DNA from 4 places in the Bradyrhizobium barranii subsp. barranii genome. Region 1 is predicted to be linked to each of the others. Evidence: predicted binding sites of a transcription regulator. Region 1 holds the regulator's gene; each other region holds the start of a gene.
What was found. Region 1 encodes PhoB, which activates phosphate uptake and scavenging genes when phosphate is short. Its sites were predicted from a motif close to TGTCATNNANCTGTCAT; they were not measured.
Positions count from the first base shown of each region.

Region 2: a site for PhoB is predicted at 2,578-2,594, ahead of J4G43_RS26435 (DUF2278 family protein). Genes of this name have one in related genera too.
Region 3: a site for PhoB is predicted at 1,538-1,554, ahead of ugpB (sn-glycerol-3-phosphate ABC transporter substrate-binding protein UgpB). Genes of this name have one in related genera too.
Region 4: a site for PhoB is predicted at 1,759-1,775, ahead of J4G43_RS22790 (DUF47 domain-containing protein). Genes of this name have one in related genera too.

Region 1 covers NZ_CP086136.1:788,571-793,369, reverse strand. The annotation lists gene J4G43_RS03875 (aspartate aminotransferase family protein) at 1-736, opposite strand, end outside; gene J4G43_RS03870 (GcrA family cell cycle regulator) at 1,193-1,705, shown strand; gene phoB (phosphate regulon transcriptional regulator PhoB) at 1,939-2,646, opposite strand; gene phoU (phosphate signaling complex protein PhoU) at 2,662-3,378, opposite strand; gene pstB (phosphate ABC transporter ATP-binding protein PstB) at 3,390-4,190, opposite strand; gene pstA (phosphate ABC transporter permease PstA) at 4,207-4,799, opposite strand, start outside.
Region 2 covers NZ_CP086136.1:5,494,809-5,499,607, reverse strand. The annotation lists gene mazG (nucleoside triphosphate pyrophosphohydrolase) at 1-492, shown strand, start outside; gene J4G43_RS26440 (IS1380-like element ISBdi2 family transposase) at 949-2,292, shown strand; gene J4G43_RS26435 (DUF2278 family protein) at 2,655-3,677, shown strand; gene hflX (GTPase HflX) at 3,756-4,799, opposite strand, start outside.
Region 3 covers NZ_CP086136.1:126,636-131,434, forward strand. The annotation lists gene J4G43_RS00545 (organic hydroperoxide resistance protein) at 1-8, shown strand, start outside; gene J4G43_RS00550 (CaiB/BaiF CoA transferase family protein) at 185-1,387, shown strand; gene ugpB (sn-glycerol-3-phosphate ABC transporter substrate-binding protein UgpB) at 1,608-2,924, shown strand; gene ugpA (sn-glycerol-3-phosphate ABC transporter permease UgpA) at 2,972-3,853, shown strand; gene ugpE (sn-glycerol-3-phosphate ABC transporter permease UgpE) at 3,853-4,701, shown strand; gene J4G43_RS00570 (sn-glycerol-3-phosphate import ATP-binding protein UgpC) at 4,714-4,799, shown strand, end outside.
Region 4 covers NZ_CP086136.1:4,802,831-4,807,629, reverse strand. The annotation lists gene sugE (quaternary ammonium compound efflux SMR transporter SugE) at 1-56, shown strand, start outside; gene J4G43_RS22795 (inorganic phosphate transporter) at 49-1,056, opposite strand; gene J4G43_RS22790 (DUF47 domain-containing protein) at 1,072-1,716, opposite strand; gene J4G43_RS22785 (branched-chain amino acid ABC transporter permease) at 1,873-2,841, opposite strand; gene J4G43_RS22780 (branched-chain amino acid ABC transporter permease) at 2,843-3,706, opposite strand; gene J4G43_RS22775 (ABC transporter substrate-binding protein) at 3,779-4,799, opposite strand, start outside.

The DNA of each region.
Region 1 (4,799 bases):
CCAGCGACATCACGTCAGGCGTGACGCCGGTGCGGCGATGCGCGAACAGATCGCCGGTGCGGCCCATGCCGGTCTGCACCTCGTCGAACGCGAGCAGCAGGCCCTTCTCGTCGCAGAGCTGGCGCAACGCCCTCAGGAAGGCGGGCGTTGCCGAACGCACGCCACCCTCGCCCTGGATCGGCTCGATCAGGATGCCGGCGGTCTGCGGACCGATCGCCTTCTTGACGGCTTCGATGTCGCCATGCGGGACCTGGTCGAAGCCGTCCATCGGCGGGCCAAACCCTTCGAGATATTTTGCCGAACCGGTCGCGGCGAGCGTTGCCAGCGTGCGGCCGTGGAAGGCGCCTTCGAAGGTGATGATGCGGTAACGCTCCGGATGGCCCTTGGAGAAGTGATGATGGCGGACGAGCTTGATCACACCTTCCAGCGCTTCGGCGCCGGAATTGCAGAAGAACACGAAGTCCGCGAAGCTTTCGTTGCACAGACGCGCGGCGAGCTTCTCGCCGTCCGGGCTCTGGAACAGGTTCGACATGTGCCAGAGTTTGGTGGCCTGCTCCTGCAACGCCTTGACCAACGCAGGATGAGCATGGCCGAGCGCATTCACCGCCACGCCCGAGGTGAAATCGAGATAGCGATCGCCATTGGTCGCAATCAGCCAGCAGCCTTCACCGCGCTCGAAACCGAGGTCGGACCTCGCGAAAACGGGGAGCAAATGCGGCGCTGCGCTGTTAGTCATGACGATCACTTGAATGTTGCGGACGGTGTGAGCGTGCATTGCGCAACGCACCATTGACCGGCCCGGAAAACGAAACGTGCCGCCTTTTAAGGGCGGCACGTATGACTATCTTATGCCTGGTGAAACCGGTGTCAATGCCGCCCGGAAAGCCTCGCGAAACGCAGAATCCGTAGTCTTGCGGTGGCGATTTTGCGTATTTCCGCCACGGAACATGTGGAAGCGAGTCGGCGGACTCTTGCGCGTGAGTCACGCCATATTGTAGCGTTTGGCTTGTCAGATACGACATCTCGTGCAGCAGCTCTGATCCTCTAAGTCCTCATGTACCGGCGTAAGCGTTCGGGCGCATCTGGTGCGCCCGGCGAGCCTTAAGGGATTCTGGCGGCACGGGTTTTTCGAAGCTTAGGCATTCGCCGTGCGGCCGCCAGGATGGCAGGCGCCGGCGAAGGAAAGGGTGCAATGACCGTTTTGACCTGGTCGGATGATCGCGTCGAGCAGCTGAAAAAGCTCTGGGAGGCCGGACTTTCGGCCAGCCAGATCGCCGCTGAACTCGGCAATGTGACCCGCAATGCCGTAATCGGCAAAGTGCACCGGCTCGGCCTGTCGGGCCGCGCCAAGAGCCCTTCATCGGCAGCGCCGCGGCCGCGCAAGGCGCGTCCGGCGCAGCACATGATGCGGGTGACCCGCCCGATCGCACGCGGCAACACCGCGCTGGCGCAAGCCTTCGAAGTCGAGGTCGAGGCCGAACCGGTCACCTACGACAACGTCGTGCCGATGAGCCAGCGGCTGTCGCTGCTGGAGCTGAACGAGGCGACCTGCCACTGGCCGGTCGGCGATCCCTCGAGCCCGGATTTCTTCTTCTGCGGCGGCAAGGCGCTCTCCGGCCTGCCCTACTGCGCCCAGCACTCGCGCGTGGCGTATCAGCCCGCGGCCGATCGCCGGCGCGCGCCGGCGAAGCCGGGTCCGCGCTGAGGTATCGGATTAGCTGACTACGAAGACGGCGCCGTCACGCGTGACGGCTCAACTCACTCGGTGTCGTCCCTGCGAACGCAGGGACCCATAATCCCGGCGCGTAGTTATTGCGCGGGATGATCACTCCGAGTCGTCGCCAAACCACTCCCTGTGGGTATGGGTCCCTGCGTTCGCAGGGACGACATTGAGGATGCGGTGGCAGCCCGCTAAATCACGTCTGCCACAGCAACCCCTTACGCCTGCTCCGCCTTCGCAAAGCGATCGTCCAGTGCGTAGCCCGCGCCGCGGACGGTGCGGATCGGGTCCTGCTCGCGGCCGAGATTGAGCAGCTTGCGCAGGCGGCCGATATGGACGTCGACGGTGCGCTCGTCGATGTAGATGTCACGGCCCCAGACGCTGTCGAGCAGCTGCTCGCGCGAGAACACGCGGCCGGGATGCTCCAGGAAGAACTCCAGCAGGCGATACTCGGTCGGACCGAGATCGATCGGCCGGCCCGAACGCGCCACGCGACGCTTGTCGCGGTCAAGCTCGATGTCGCCATAGGCGAGCACCGTGGCAAGCCGCTCGGGGCTGGCGCGCCTGAGCAGGCCCTTCACGCGTGCCAGCAGCTCCGGCACCGAGAACGGCTTGACGATGTAGTCGTCGGCGCCGGTCGCAAGGCCCCGCACCCGCTCGCTCTCCTCGCCGCGCGCGGTGAGCATGATGATCGGGAGCTGCTTGGTCTCGGGCCGGGTGCGCAGCCGCCGGCACAGCTCGATGCCGGAGAGGCCCGGCAGCATCCAGTCGAGCACGATCAAATCGGGGATATGCTCCTTGAGGCGGGTGTCGGCATCGTCGCCGCGCATCACCGTCTCGACGTCATAGCCGTCGCCTTCGAGGTTGTAGCGGAGAAGCTCGGTGAGAGCTTCCTCGTCCTCAACCACCATAATGCGTGCGCCCATGGTGTTCGTCGCTCCTTAAGTGTTCGGGACCGTCGTGGCGAAGGTCGTCATGTCGCCCTTCGGCCGCTTGTCGGTGATCGCCTGGCCCTCGATCATGTAGAACACGGTCTCGGCGATGTTGGTGGCGTGGTCGCCGATGCGCTCGATGTTCTTGGCGCAGAACATCAGATGGATGCAGAACGAGATGTTGCGCGGATCCTCCATCATGTAGGTGAGGAGCTCGCGGAACAGCGAGGTGCAGATGGCGTCGACTTCCTCGTCGCCCTTCCACACCGCCATCGCCGCCGGCAGATCGTGCGCGGCATAGGCGTCCAGCACCGACTTGACCTGCTGCTGCACGAGGTCGGTCATGTGCTCCAGGCCGCGGAACAGCTTGAGCGGATGGAAATCCGTCTCCAGCGCCGCGACGCGCTTGCCCATGTTCTTGGCGAGGTCGCCGATCCGCTCGAGATCGGTCGCGACGCGCATGGCGCCGACGATCTCGCGCAGATCCACCGCCATCGGCTGGCGGCGCGCGATGGTGAGCACGGCGCGCTCCTCGATCTTCTTCTGAAGCGCGTCGAGCTCGGCGTCGATGGTGACGACGCGCTGGCCGAGCGCGACGTCGCGGCGGATCAGCGCGTCGACGGAATCGACGATCATGCGCTCGGCGATGCCGCCCATCTCAGCGACCAGGCGCGTGAGCTCCTGGAGGTCGGTGTCGAAGGCCTTTGCGGTATGTTCAGAACCCATGTTCCGTCTCCTCAGCCGAACCGGCCGGTGATGTAATCCTGCGTGCGCCGGTCGGTCGGCGACGTGAAGATCTTGCTGGTGTCGTCGAACTCGATCAGCTCGCCGAGATACATGAAGGCGGTCTTGTCGGAGACGCGCGCCGCCTGCTGCATGTTGTGGGTGACGATCGCGATCGTGTAGTTCTCGGACAGCTCCTGGATCAGCTCCTCGACCTTGGCGGTCGAGATCGGGTCGAGCGCCGAGCAGGGCTCGTCGAACAAGATCACCTCGGGCCGCACCGCGACCGTGCGGGCGATGCAGAGGCGCTGCTGCTGGCCGCCGGAGAGCGACAGGCCGGAGGCGTTGAGCTTGTCCTTGACCTCGTTCCACAGCGCGCCGCCGCGCAGCGCCTTCTCGACGCGGTCGTCCATCTCGGACTTCGAGATCTTCTCGTAAAGGCGGATGCCGAAGGCGATGTTCTCGTAGATCGTCATCGGGAACGGCGTCGGCTTCTGGAACACCATGCCGACGCGGGCGCGCAGCAAATTGAGGTCCAGCTTGGGGTCGAGGACGTTGGTCTGGTCGAGCATGAGCTGACCGGTGACGCGCTGGCCCGGATAGAGGTCGTACATCCGATTGAAGATGCGCAGCAGGGTCGACTTGCCGCAGCCCGACGGGCCGATGAACGCCGTGACGCGGTTGGTGCCGAGCGCCAGATTGATGTTCTTCAGCGCGTGGTGCTCGCCGTAATAGAAATTGAGGTTGCGCACCGTCACCTTGGCCGGAGCTTCGGGCAGCACCGGCGCCTGGGGCAAACCACCGGCCGCGCTCATCGTACGGAAAGATCACTCATTTTGCGGTCCTCTCGGCGCTCAGAATGCGCGCGCCAATATTCAGGGCAAGAACGGTCAGGGTGATGAGCAGCGCGCCGCTCCAGGCGAGCTGCTTCCAGTAGGCGTAGGGGCTCTGCACGAAATTGTTGATGGTGACCGGCAGGTTCGCCATCGTCTTGTTCAGACCCAGGCTGAAGAACTGGTTCGACAGCGCGGTGAAGAGCAGCGGCGCGGTCTCGCCGGCGACGCGGGCGGTGGCCAGCATCACGCCGGTGATGAGGCCCGAGCGCGCCGCGCGATAGGCGATGCGCTTGATCACCAGCGAGCGCGGCAGGCCGAGCGCCGAGGCCGCCTCACGCAGTGCGTTCGGCACCAGCAGCAGCATGTCCTCGGTGGTACGCAGCACCACCGGGATGACGATGACCGCGAGTGCGAGTGCGCCGGCAATCGCCGAGAAGCCGCGCATTGGCACCACCACCGCACCATAGATGAACAGGCCGATGATGATCGAGGGCGCCGAGAGCAGGATGTCGTTGATGAAGCGGATCACCGAGGTCAGGCGGTCGTTGCGGCCGTACTCGGCGAGATAGGTGCCGGCGAACAGACCGA
Region 2 (4,799 bases), 4.7 Mb from region 1:
ATCAAGGCCGAGGAGAAAGCCGAACGTGCGGCGCGCCGGCCGCCGGAGGAAACGCCGACGCACAAGTCGTTACTCTCGGGCGTCAAGGCCGGCCAGCCCGCGCTGACCCGCGCGATGGAGCTCCAGCGCAAGGCTTCCACCGTCGGCTTCGACTGGAACGACCCGCGCGCGGTGCTGGCGAAAATCCGCGAGGAAGCCGACGAGATCGAGGCAGCGCTCGACCGCAACGACAGCGAGGGGCTGGCGGAAGAGACCGGCGATCTGATGTTCGCACTCGTCAATCTCGCCCGCCACGTCGACGCCGATCCGGAAGCCGCGCTACGCGCGACCAACGCGAAATTCGAGCGGCGGTTCGCCTTCATCGAGCGCGCGCTCGAGGCGCAGGGCCGGACGCTCGAGCAGGCGTCGCTGGCGGAGATGGACGCGCTGTGGAACGCGGCGAAGAGTGAGGGGAAACCGGTATCGGAGTCTCGCTCGCAGGCCCGTCGCTAGCCCGTCTTATTCGCGAGAGGGCGCCTGAGAGGCTGGCGAGCGTGGTGTAAAGCGCTGATGCGGCGTAGGATTCGGTTGCGAAGCCACCCCATCACCTTCAACCGCGAACGCCACGCCCGCCATGACCGATGATACGATTTCAGACCACTATCGAGAAGCAAGAATTCAACACAAATAAAACCTCTGCCTCGCGCTCGATCTCTTCATGCTTGATAGTCTCGTTTCGGAGGCTGATCACCTACCGCGTCTAATAGGCCGCTCGCGCCGGTTTCTTTGGACGCGGCACGACCGCGACTCCACGTTTCGGCACAGAAATGATCGGGAGTCACTCAATCTTTCTTCAACTTAACCCGTCTTATTCGTAAGAGTGCGCCTGAGGGGTAAAGCGCTGATGCGGCGTAGGATTCGGTTGCGAAGCCAACCCCATCACCTCCAACCGCGAACGCCACGCCCGCCATGACCGACGATACGATTCCGCCCTTCTCGTTTCCAGCCGTTCACGCCAAGAAAGTCACAGCTGCCTTCGATGGTGGGCGCCTAACCTCGAACGGGGGCGTGATGCTTCTGGCGATGGCCGAGCGGCGTCTCGGTTTGGCCAACAATCTGGCCCGGGTGTTCCCGGATCGGCGCGATCCGACGCGGGTCGTGCACAGCCTGGTCGATATGCTCCGCGCTCGCATGTTCGCGATCTGCTGCGGCTACGAGGACGCCGACGACCTCGATCATCTGAGGTCCGATCCGGCATTCAAACTGGCCTGCGGACGGCTGCCGGACACGGGCCGGGATTTGTGTTCCCAGCCGACGCTGTCGCGGCTGGAGAATGCTCCGCGCCTGCGCGACGTGATCCGGCTGACCTACATTTTGGTCGACGCATGGATGGATAGCTACCCCCACGAGCCGGCATCCGTCACGCTCGACATCGATGATACCTGCGACGTCGTCCACGGCCATCAGCAGCTCTCGCTGTTCAACGCTCATTATGACGAACGCTGCTTCCTGCCGATCCACGTCTACGACACGGAGAAGAGCCGGCCCGTGGCCGTCGTGCTGCGGCCCGGCAAGACGCCGGGCGGCGTCGAGGTGCGTGCCCATCTGCGCCGCCTGGTACGGCATATCCGGACGCGATGGCACAACACGCAAATTACGTTCCGTGGCGACGGGCACTATGCCCGGCCGGAGGCCATGGCGTGGTGCGAGACCAACGGCATCGACTACATCTTCGGTCTGTCCGGCACCAAGCCTCTCGCCAGAAAAGTCGACGAGGTCGCCGACGACATCCGCACGCGACGCGCCATCGAGAACCTGCCGGTTCTGCGTGGCTATACCGAGACGCGCCACAAGGCAAAGTCCTGGGATCGCGAACGGCGCACTGTCGCCCGTATTGAGGCGACGATGCTCGGCCTCGACATCCGCTTCGTCGTCACCAGCCTCGATGTCGGCTCGGCCGAGTGGATCTACGACAGCCTGTATTGCGCGCGCGGCCAAGCCGAGAATCTGATCAAGCTGCATAAGACGCAGCTCGCCTCCGATCGCACCAGCTGCCGTTCGGCGCTCGCCAACCAGGTCCGTCTCGTGCTCCATACGGCCGCTTATTGGCTGATGCTGACCGTGCGCGACGCCATTCCCAAAGCCCGGGAATTGGCCGCTGCCGAGTTCGCGACGCTGCGTCTTCGGCTCTTGAAAATCGCCGCCCGTGTCGTCGAGACCACGAGCCGCATTCGCCTTGCGTTTGCCGCGGCATGTCCCGAAGCCGACCTGATCTGCGGCTTGCCCGGCGCGCTGCTGCCGCTCGGTCCTTGACCGGCGGGGCGTCCGCCCCCGTTCGCCCAACCCATCCCTCAAGCGCGTTGCAAAGTACCGGTCGTCAGGCGGCGAAAAGCCGAAGGCAATCCTGTGCGCCTCGTCAGACAAGATGTGCGGCCGCATCAATCGGGCCCAAAAGCCGCACTCTCACGAATAGGACGGGCTAGCTTGCGGCCTGCTCCATAGGCGTGCCCGCAAGGATCGAAGCGGTCGCGAAGGAGATATAGGTCAGCATCTTTTCCCGAATGCAGCGAGGCGGTCATGGCGGATCGTAGTCAAGCCATGAAACCGTCACGACAAGCAGTCTAAAGTTGAGCAACGGAGCCCGCGCAGCCGAAATCCCACCTCAGGTGAGTGCGATGCCACTAAAGCACTATTCGGTCCTCAAGGGACGCCCGATCGCGATGCGTTTCGGCACCGGCCAGTCGCCGCACTATCAAGTCCATGTCGTGGCCGACAACGCGGATTTCCGCATCGCCGTCAATGTGCAGTCAGCCGACGGAAGCGAAGTCGCGTTCCTGGTGCGATCGCACTTTGTCCATCCGATCACCGACCATCTCGCGGCGTTGCCGGAGGGCCTGCACCCGCAGCCGCCGAAGCCGGCCAGCATCGCGCTGGACTTCATTCGCGGCAATCTGATGCAGCCCCAGGAGATGATCCCGCTGCCGCTGTCCGTGCCCGGACCGGACAATGACCTCAACGAGAAGCTCGACCAGTTCGTCCAGCGCGCGCTCTCCAACGAAAGCGCGATGATCTACGCATTCGGTGAGACATGGGGGCTGGAAACCAAAGCGGACAATTATTTCGGCTTCCGGCCGGGCCGCGGCATCCACGACATCCATATGAATCAGGGCAACCCAATCGGACGGTTCTCGGGCGACAACGGGCCATGGCAAGACGGCGGGCTGGTGTTCGAATTCCCGGATCAGAAGCTATGGACGGCGGTCTTCCTCAAATTCCAGACGCAGGCCTGGCACACCGACGACAAGACCGGTGACCCCATCGATCTCGGCGCGCCGACACAGCCGCCAGATCCGACCGCTCCTCCGACCGGGCAAATGCCGGACGGACTCGTGCGCATCATCGCAGCACTCGTCAATGCCTTGAAGACGCCTGAGCGGGAAGTCGTCACGCTGCTCAATACGGCCGATCGCGACATCGATCTCACCGGCTGGATGCTGGCCGACAAGCAGAAGAACAAGATGGTCCTGTCAGGGAAGATCGCGGCCGGCGGCACGCTCGCCGTCGTCGTGCAGAAGCCGATGGAATTATCGAACCAGGGCGGAATCATTTCGCTGCTGGACGAGCGCGGGATCAAGATCCACGGCGTCGCCTATACCAAGGCGCAAGCGAAGAATCCGGGCCTGACCATTCCATTCTAGCGTTACGCGTCTCAACCCAGAAACGCGGATATGGCCGATATTGCACGCAAGCCTGTCGGGCGCACCGCGCCCTTCGGATCACGCCACGCGGGGCACGGCATCGAACCGGTTCACCACGATATCCCGCTTGGTCTCGTCGACCCGTACGGTCATGTCGAAGCGGCCGTCGTGCAGCTCTTTCGCCAGCACCTCGGAATTCCTGTGCAGCCAGCTGATGCCGGCACCGTCGGCGGCGTCGATGGAGAGATCGAGCGTGGTGCGCTTTGCGGCGAGCCGTTCCTCGATGGCGGCGAGCAGCGCGTCGATCCCCTCGCCTGACACCGCCGACACCAGCATCGCCGGGTGATCCTCCGGCCGGCGCGCGGCGATGTTCAAAAGCTCTTCGCGCTTGTCAGGCTCGTAACGGTCGATCTTGTTCCAGACCTCGATGATGCGGCCGGAATCGTCGGGGTTGATGCCGAGCTGGCGCAGCACCGCGTCGACGTCGCTCTGCTGGGCCTCGGCATCCTCGTGCGAGATGTCGCGCACATGCAGGATGACGTCGGCTTCCAGCACCTCTTCCAGCGTGGCGCGGAAGGCGGCGACGAGCTGGGTCGGCAGGTTGGAGATGAAGCCGACGGTGTCGGACAGCATCGCCTTGCCGCCATGCGGCAAAGTGAGCGCGCGCAGGGTCGGATCGAGTGTTGCGAACAGCATGTCGGCGGCCTGAACGTCGGCGCGGGTCAGGCGGTTGAACAGCGTCGACTTGCCGGCATTGGTGTAGCCGACCAGCGCGACGACGCGATACGGCACGCGCTGACGGCCGGCGCGATGCAGCCGCCGCGTCGCCTGCACCTTCTTCAGCTCGCCCTCGAGTTTCGATATGCGCTCCTGGATCAGGCGGCGATCGGCCTCGATCTGCGTCTCGCCGGGACCGCCCATGAATCCGAAGCCGCCACGCTGGCGTTCCAGATGGGTCCATGAGCGGACGAGGCGCGAGCGCTGGTAGTTGAGATGCGCAAGCTCGACCTGGAGCGAGCCTTCCTTGGTCTTGGCGCGGCGGCCGAAGATCTCCAGGATGAGGCCGGTGCGGTCGAGCACCTTGGCGTGCAACTCTTTCTCGAGATTGCGCTGCTGGATCGG
Region 3 (4,799 bases), 660 kb from region 1:
TCGTCTGATCAAACGGCGGATTGGCTGGCCCGAGATCCCCCTCGGGCCGGCCGCTTCCGCTTGATTTGCCACGTTGCGGGATGGCGCAGCGGCGGCGCATGCGGCCCTACGCAGCAAGCCATTGCTGGCGCAAAAAAACGTCGCTAGGCCTGTGATCAATGATCGACACAGGGGAAGCGAAGGCATGACTGAAGCCGTTTTGGGCGCAATGAGCGGACTGCGCGTCATCGATCTCACGCGCGTGCTTGGCGGTCCCTACTGCACCCAGATCCTCGCCGACCACGGCGCCGACGTGATCAAGGTCGAGCCGCCCGCCGGCGACGAGGTGCGCGACTGGGGCCCTCCGTTCCACGAGGAAGACGCGGCCTATTTCATCGGCATCAACCGCAACAAGCGCTCGATCGGCCTCGACCTCGCCTCCGAAGGCGGCCGCCACGTGCTGCTCAAGATGCTGGAGACGGCCGACGTCCTGATCGAGAATTTCAAGCCGGGCACGCTGGAGAAATGGGGCATCGGCAACGATGTGCTCAGCAAGAAATTCCCGCGCCTCGTGCATTGCCGGATCTGCGGCTTCGGCGCCGACGGACCGCGCGGCGGCAATCCCGGCTATGACGCCATCATCCAGGCCATGACCGGCATGATCGCGGCGACCGGTTCGCCGGAGAGCGGACCGATGCGGATCGGCGTGCCGCTGGTCGACATCACGACGGGCCTCTATGCGGCGATCGGCATCCTGATGGCGCTGTCGGAGCGGCAGCGCTCGGGCCAGGGCCAGTTCCTGGAGACGACGCTGTACGAGACCGGCCTTGCCATCATGCATCCGCACACCGCGAATTATTTCATGCACGGCAAGCCGCCATCGCTCACCGGCAACGAGCATCCCAACCTCGTGCCTTACGCGATCTTCCCGACCAGGACCGACGACATCTTCATCGGCGTCGGCAATGACGGCACCTTCCGCAAGCTCGCCAAGGAGATCGGCAAGCCCGAGCTCGGCACCGATCCGCGCTTTGCCCGCAACAAGGACCGCATCGCCAATCGCGAGGCGCTGCGGGCCGAGTTGGCCGCCGTGTTCAGCCTGCACGAGGCCGAGCCGCTGTGCAATCGTCTGCTCGCCGCCGGCCTGCCCGCAGGTCCCGTGCAGAAGATCGACCAGGCCTTGACCAACGCGCACACGATCGCCCGCGGCGATGTCATCGAGAAGGACTGGTACAAGGGCGTGGCCTCGCCGATCCGGCTCGATCGCAGCAAGCCGACCCTGCGCCGCCTGCCGCCGAAATTCAGCCAGCACTCCCAGGAGGTGCTGGGCGAGTTCGGCTACTCCAAATCCGAGATCGACGCGATGGTCGAGCAGGGCACCGTCTGCGGCCCCGAGCGCAAGCGCTAAGCGTCCTCGCCGCCTCACCCAGGCAAATGCCGCACTGCGGCGCGGGCACGCATGTGCACCGCGAACGGAGGAGGCTGCGCGCTCGGCATTCGCCTATTTGACGGCTTCCCTTTTGGCCGCGCTTGCTGCTTTCGTTTCTCCCGCTTACACAGTCATGTGAACGTCATATGGCGCTGCTAGCGCAAGCGCTTCTTTTTGACGGCCAAGGGAGGTTTACTTGATGGCTCTTCGACACTTTGGGGCGGCTGCCGCAGTTGCGATCACGATCGGCATGGGCGCTTCGCCGGCGTGGGCCGCGACCGAAATCCAGTGGTGGCACGCGATGACCGGCGCCAACAACGACGTCATCGTCAAGCTCGCCACCGACTTCAACGCCTCGCAGACCGACTACAAGGTGATCCCGACCTACAAGGGCAACTATCCCGATACGATGAACGCCGGCATCGCCGCGTTCCGCGCCGGCAACGCCCCGCACATCATGCAGGTGTTCGAAGTCGGCACCGCGACCATGATGGCCGCGACCGGCGCCGTAAAACCCGTCTACAAGCTGATGGCCGAGGCCGGCGAGAAGTTCGACCCCAAGATCTACCTGCCCGCCATCACCGGCTACTACTCGACCTCGAAGGGCGAGATGCTGTCGTTCCCGTTCAACTCGTCGTCGACCGTCATGTGGGTCAACCTCGACGAGCTCAAGAAGGCGAACGTCGAGATCCCCAAGACCTGGCCCGAAACGTTCGAGGCCGCCAAGAAGCTGAAGGCTGCGGGTCATGACACCTGCGGCTTCTCGGGCTCCTGGGTCACCTGGGTCAATCTCGAGCAGCTCTCCGCCTGGCACAACGTGCCGCTCGCCAGCAAGGCCAACGGCCTCGACGGCTTCGACACCGTGCTCGAGTTCAACGGCCCGCTCCAGGTCAAGCATCTCGAAACCCTGGTCGAGCTGCAGAAGACCAAGACCTACGACTATGCCGGCCGCACCAACACCGGCGAAGGCCGCTTCACCTCCGGCGAATGCCCGATTTACCTGACCTCGTCGGCGTTCTTCGGCAACGTCAAGGCGCAGGCCAAGTTCAACTTCACCGCCGTGCCGATGCCATACTATCCGGACGTCAAGGGCGCGCCGCAGAACTCGATCATCGGCGGCGCTTCGCTCTGGGTCATGGGCGGCAAGTCGGCCGACGAATACAAGGGTGTCGCGAAGTTCCTGACCTTCCTCTCGGACACCGATCGCCAAGTCTACATCCACAAGGCCTCGGGCTATCTGCCGATCACCAAGGCGGCCTACGCCAAGGCGAAGGAAGAAGGCTTCTACAAGGATCAGCCCTATCTCGAGACCCCGCTGATCGAGCTGACCAACAAGGAGCCGACCGACAATTCGCGCGGTCTGCGCCTCGGCAACATGGTTCAGCTGCGTGACGTCTGGTCGGAAGAGATCGAGCAGGCGCTGGCTGGCAAGAAGACCGCCAAGCAGGCGCTGGATGCTGCCGTCGAGCGCGGCAACACGATGCTGCGCCAGTTCGAAAAGACTGCCGTCAAGTGAGGCGATGAGCGGCAGGCCGCAAGCCGGCCTGCCGCTCACCTGACATCATGCAAAAGCAAGCCATTTTCCAAGCAAAACTATTGCCCTACGCGCTGGTTGCGCCGCAGCTCGCGATCGTCCTGATTTTTTTCTACTGGCCGGCCGCGCAGGCGGTGATCCAATCCTTCCTGCTCCAGGACGCCTTCGGTCTGTCGACAAGCTTCGTCTGGTTCGAGAATTATCAGGACCTGTTCAAGGACCCGGCCTATTTCGAGGCGGTTGTCCGTACGTTCGTCTTTTCGTTCGCCATCGCCGTCTCGTCGCTGTCCTTCGCGCTCTTGCTCGCCGTGATGGCGGACAAGCCGCTGCGCGGCTCAATGCTCTACCGCACGCTGCTGATCTGGCCCTATGCGGTGGCGCCGCCCGTCGTCGGCGTGCTCTGGATCTTCATGCTGCATCCCTCGCTCGGCGTGCTGTCGCGCTATCTGCGCAACCTGGGCGTCGACTGGAATCCGCTGCTCGACGGCAACCAGGCGGCTGGGCTGATCATCCTCGCCGCGGCGTGGAAGCAGATCTCCTATAATTTCCTGTTCTTCCTCGCCGGCCTGCAAGCCATCCCCCGAAGCGTGTTCGAGGCCGCCGCGATCGACGGCGCCCGTCCGATGCGGCGGTTCTGGACCGTGACCTTCCCGCTGCTGTCGCCCACGATCTTCTTCCTGCTGGTCGTCAACATCGTCTACGCCTTCTTCGACACCTTCGGCATCATCGACACCATGACCCGCGGCGGTCCCGGCACATCGACGGTCACGCTGGTCTACAAGGTCTATTCCGACGGCCTGCTCGGCGGCAATCTCGGCAGCTCGGCAGCGCAATCGGTGATCCTGATGGTCATGGTGATCGTGCTGACGGGAATCCAGTTCCGCTTCGTCGAACGCAAGGTGACCTACTGATGGTCGAAGAAGAGGGCTTTCGGCGCTACGTCGCCCACGCGATTCTCTGGATCGGGATCGCGATCGTCGCATTCCCGGTCTACATCGCGATCGTCGCCTCGACCCAGGACAACGCCCTGATCGCGAACGGGCAGATGTCGCTGCTGCCGGGCGGACACTTCTTCGAGGTCTACTACAAGACCATCTTCGTCGGCACGAGCGGCTCGACCCGCGAGCCCGTCGGCAACATGATGCTGAACTCGCTGGTGATGGCGCTGGCAATCGCGATCGGCAAGATCGCGATCTCGATCATCTCGGCCTATGCGATCGTGTATTTCCGCTTTCCGTTCCGGATGGCGATCTTCTGGATCATCTTCATCACGTTGATGCTGCCGGTCGAGGTGCGCATCTATCCGACCTACAAGATCGTCGCCGATCTGCACATGCTCGACAGCTATGCCGGCCTCGCGCTGCCGCTGATCGCGTCGGCCACCGCGACGCTGCTGTTCCGCCAGTTCTTCATGACCGTGCTGGACGAGCTGTTGGAGGCCTCGCGCATCGACGGCGCCGGCCCCTTGCGCTTCTTCTGGGATACGCTGCTGCCGCTGTCGCGCACCAACATGGCGGCGCTGTTCGTGATCCTCTTCATCCTCGGCTGGAATCAATATCTCTGGCCGCTGCTGATCACCACGCGCGACGACATGCAGACCATCCAGGTCGGCATCCGCAAGATGATCACCACCACCGATGCGCTGACCGAATGGCCGATCGTGATGGCGACCGCCGTGCTGGCCATGCTGCCGCCGGTGTTCGTCGTCGTCGCCATGCAGAAATTGTTCGTGCGCGGCCTGGTCGAGACGGAAAAGTAGAAGCGAGTTTTCATGGCTAACGTCACGCTGCGCAACGTCCGCAAGACCTATCCCGGCGGCTTCGAGGCCATCAAGGGCGTCAACGTCGATGTCGGCGA
Region 4 (4,799 bases), 4.0 Mb from region 1:
TCGCCAGCATCGGGCTGATCGTCGCCGGCATCGCCGGGCTGAAATTCGTCACCTGACGAAAATCTGGACCGCCCACCAGGTCAGCGCCGCGACAATGGCCGAGGCCGGGATCGTGATCACCCAGGCATAGACGATCGAGCTCGCGACGTTCCAGCGCACCGCCGAGACGCGGCGGGCCGCGCCGACGCCGACGATCGCGCCGGTAATGGTGTGGGTGGTCGAGACGGGAACGCCGAGGAAGGTCGCCATGAACAGCGTCGCGGCGCCGCCGGTTTCGGCGCAAAAGCCCTGCATTGGCGTCAGCTTGGTGATGCGCAGGCCCATGGTGCGGACGATGCGCCAGCCGCCCATCAGCGTGCCCAGCGCCATCGCGGCCTGGCAGGACAGCACCACCCAGAACGGTACCGAGAATTCACCGCCGAGATGCCCCTGCGAATAGAGCAGCACGGCGATGATGCCCATGGTCTTCTGGGCGTCATTGCCGCCATGGCCAAGCGAATAGAGCGAGGCGGAGGCGAATTGCAGGATCCGGAAGGCGCGGTCGACAGCGAACGGCGTCGAGCGCACCGAGAGCCAGGACACGATCGCGACCAGCATCATCGCGAGCAGGAAGCCGACCAGCGGCGACAGCACGATCGCAAGCACCGCCTTGGACAGGCCGCTCCACACCGCCGCCGAGATCCCCGCCTTGGCCATGCCGCCGCCGACGAGACCGCCGATCAGCGCATGCGAGGAGGAGGACGGGATGCCCAGCCCCCAGGTCACCAGGTTCCAGACGATCGCACCCACGAGCGCCGCGAAGATCACCTGGGCGTCGACGACCGCGGGATCGATGATGCCGGTGCCGATGGTCTGGGCAACATGCAGCCCGAACACCATGAAGGCGATGAAATTGAAGAACGCGGCCCAGAGCACCGCGAATTGCGGCCGCAGCACGCGGGTGGACACGATGGTCGCGATCGAATTGGCGGCGTCGTGCAGGCCGTTCAGGAAGTCGAACAGCAGCGCGACGGCGATCAAGCCGACGAGGACAGGAAGTCCGAGCGCAGCATCCACGGCGCGACCCCTGCCCTAAACTTGCTCGATGACGATGCTGTTGATCTCGTTCGCGACGTCGTCGAAACGGTCGGCCACCTTTTCGAGATGGTCGTAGATCTCGACGCCGACGATGAAATCCATCGCGCTGCCATCACGGTGCTTGAGAAACAGCTCCTTCAGCCCAATGTCGTGGAGATCGTCGACCCGGCCCTCCAGCTTGCCCAGCTCTTCCGTGATCGCGGTCAGCATCGCGACGTTCGGGCCGATCGACTGCATCAGCGGCAACGCGCGCCCCACGAGATTGGCGCATTCGATCAGGAGCCCGCCAATCTCCCGCATCGGCGGCTCGAAGGTGCGGACCTCGAACAGCATCACGGCCTTGGCCGTCTGCTGCATCTGGTCGATGGCATCGTCCATCGAGGTGATGAGATTTTTGATGTCGCCACGGTCGAAGGGGGTGATGAAGGTACGGCGCACCGCCGTCAGCACCTCACGGGTGATGTTGTCGGCGTCGTTCTCGAACTGGTTGACACGCTGGCAGTAGACCGGCGTCTCCTCGCCCCCGTTGAGCATGCCCTGGAGTGCGATCGAGCCCTGGATCACGGTCTGTGCATGGCGGTCGAACAGGTCGAAGAACCGTTCTTCCTTGGGCAGGAAAGCGCGAAACCATCGCATCATGGGGATAGGCTACCGGTTGGAAATGGCCCGGCCCGAATAGGCCGTCACAAAACTGTCATAGACCATTTCCGCTCCGCGCGCGTGTCATCTCACGCCCGCGGAGCAGGATCATCCACCGGATTCGCGCACCAATGAAATTGGTGCGATATCAAAGGTTTATAGCGAGCGCCGGAAGTAATGGGCGATTTCGCCGATGACGCCGCGGCGGAAGGTGAGCACGCAGACCACGAAGATCGAGCCCTGGATCACCGTCACCCATTGGCCAAAACCCGCCAGATATTGCTGCATGGCGATGATCGCGAAGGCACCAACCACGGGGCCGAAGATGGTGCCGAGACCGCCAACCAGCGTCATCAGCACGACCTCGCCCGACATCGTCCAGTGCACGTCGGTGAGCGAGGCATTCTGCGCCACGAACACCTTCAGCGATCCGGCAAAGCCGGCCAGCGTGCCGGACAGGACGAAAGCCAGGAATTTATATTGGTCGGTCCGGTAGCCGAGCGAGATCGCGCGCGGCTCGTTCTCGCGGATCGACTTCAGCACTTCACCGAACGGCGAGTTGATGATGCGGTAGATCAGCAGGAAGCCGGCGAGGAAGCCGACCAGCACGACGTAATAAAGCACCGTCGGCTTGGAGAGATCGAGCAAACCGAACATCCGCCCCTGCGGAATGCCCTGGATGCCGTCCTCACCATGGGTGAACGGCGCCTGGAGGTAGATGAAGTACAGGAGCTGCGACAGCGCCAGCGTGATCATCGAGAAATAGATGCCCTGGCGGCGGATCGAGATATAGCCGGTGATGAGCGACAGCCCGAACGCCGCGGCGATTCCGACGAGGATGCCGAGCTCCGGCGGCAACGCCCACACTTTCAGCGCGTGCGCGCTGCAATAGCCGGCGGTGCCCATGAACATTGCGTGGCCGAACGACAACAGGCCGCCATAGCCGATCAGCAGGTTGAAGGCGCAGGCAAGCAGCGCAAAGCACAGCGCCTGCATCACGAAGAACGGATAGACGCCCGTGAAGGGCACCGACGCCAGCAGCAGCGCCATCACCACGAACACGACCATCTCGTCACGCATCGCGCGCGGGGTTACCGGCAGCGTGTCGTCCGTCAAGGCTGTCATATCAGGCCGCCCTTCCCGTCAGTCCCGTTGGCTTCACCAAGAGCACCAGCACCATCAGCACGAAGACGACGGTGTTGGAGGCCTCGGGGTAGAAATACTTGGTCAGGCCCTCGATCACACCGAGCGCAAAGCCGGTGATGATGGAGCCCATGATCGATCCCATGCCGCCGATCACGACCACCGCGAACACGACGATGATGAGGTCGGCGCCCATCAACGGCCGCACCTGGTTGATCGGCGCCGAGAGCACACCGGCGAGCGCGGCAAGGCCGACGCCAAGACCGTAGGTCAGCGTAATCATGCGCGGCACGTTGATGCCGAAAGCGCGCACCAGCGTCGGATTTTCAGTGGCGGCGCGCAGGTTAGCACCGAGCCGCGTCTTCTCGATCAGGAACCAGGTGGCGATACACACCACCAGCGAGAAGATGACGACCCAGCCGCGATAGATCGGCAGGAACATGAAGCCGAGATTCATGCCGCCCTTGAGCTGGTCCGGAATGGCATAAGGCAGACCGGAGGAGCCGAAATAGTTCTGGAACACGCCCTGCACGATCAGCGCGATGCCGAAGGTCAGGAGCAGGCCGTAAAGGTGGTCGAGCCCGGTCAGCCATTGCAGCATGGTCCGCTCCAGGATCATGCCGAAGATGCCGACAATGATCGGCGCGATCAGCAGCGCCCACCAGTAGTTGATGCCGCCGAGGCTCAGCAGGAAATAGGCAACGAACGCGCCCATCATGTAGAGCGCGCCATGGGCGAAATTGATGATGTTGAGCATGCCGAAGATCACGGCAAGCCCGAGACTGAGCAGCGCGTAGAACGAGCCGTTGATCAATCCCACCAGTAGCTGAGCGTAAAGAGCCTGCATCGATCCCGCACCCGGTCCCTTCGGCGTTCCCTGAAAATCGCCCGCAGGCCGGATGGCCTGCGGGCGGTTATCTTACTTCTTCAAGAGCGCGCACTTGCTCTCGGACAGCGGCGTGAAAGCCTGGTCGCCCGGCACGGTGCCGACCAGCTTGTAGAAGTCCCACGGCCCCTTGGACTCCGAAGGCTTCTTCACCTCGAACAGGTAGGCGCTGTGGATGGTGCGGCCGTTCGGCTGGATCTCGCCCTTGCCGAACAGGTCGTCCTCCGTCGGCAACGACTTCATCTTCTCGACGACCTTGACGCCGTCATGGGGATTGTCGCCGAGCGCTTCCAGCGTCTTGAGATAGTGACGCACGCCCGCATAGACGCCGGCCTGCACCATGGTGGGCGGCGCGTTGTTCTTCATCTTGTCGGAGAAGCGCTTGGAGAAGGCCCGGGTCTTGTCGTCCATGTCCCAATAGAACGTCTCAGTGAAGTTGAGGCCCTGCGCGGTCTCGAGGCCAATCGCCTTGACGTCGGTCAGGAACAGCAGCAGCGCCGCGAGCTTCTGTCCGCCCTTGACGATGCCGAACTCGGCCGCCTGCTTGATCGAGTTGGTGGTGTCGCCGCCGGCATTGGCAAGGCCGATGATCTTGGCCTTGGAAGCCTGTGCCTGCAGCAGGAACGAGGAGAAGTCCGGCGTGTTGAGCGGATGCTTGACGCCGCCGACGACCTTGCCGCCGTTGGCGGTGACCACGGCCGTGGTGTCGCGCTCGAGCGCCGCACCGAAGGCGTAGTCCGCGGTCAGGAAGAACCAGCTGTCGCCACCGGCCTTCACCAGAGCCTGGCCCGTGGTGTGGGCCAGCATGTAGGTGTCGTAGGTCCAGTGCACGGTGTTGGGCGAGCACTGCGCGTTGGTGAGGTCCGAGGTCGCCGCACCGGAGTTGATGTAGACGCCGTTCTTCTCCTTGACGACGTTGTTGACCGCAAGCGCCACGCCGGAGTTCGGCACGTCGACGATAACGTCGACTTTTTCGACGTCGAACCATTGCCGCGCGATCGCAGTGCCGATGTCGGGCTTGTTCTGGTGATCGCCGGAGATGATGTCGATCTTC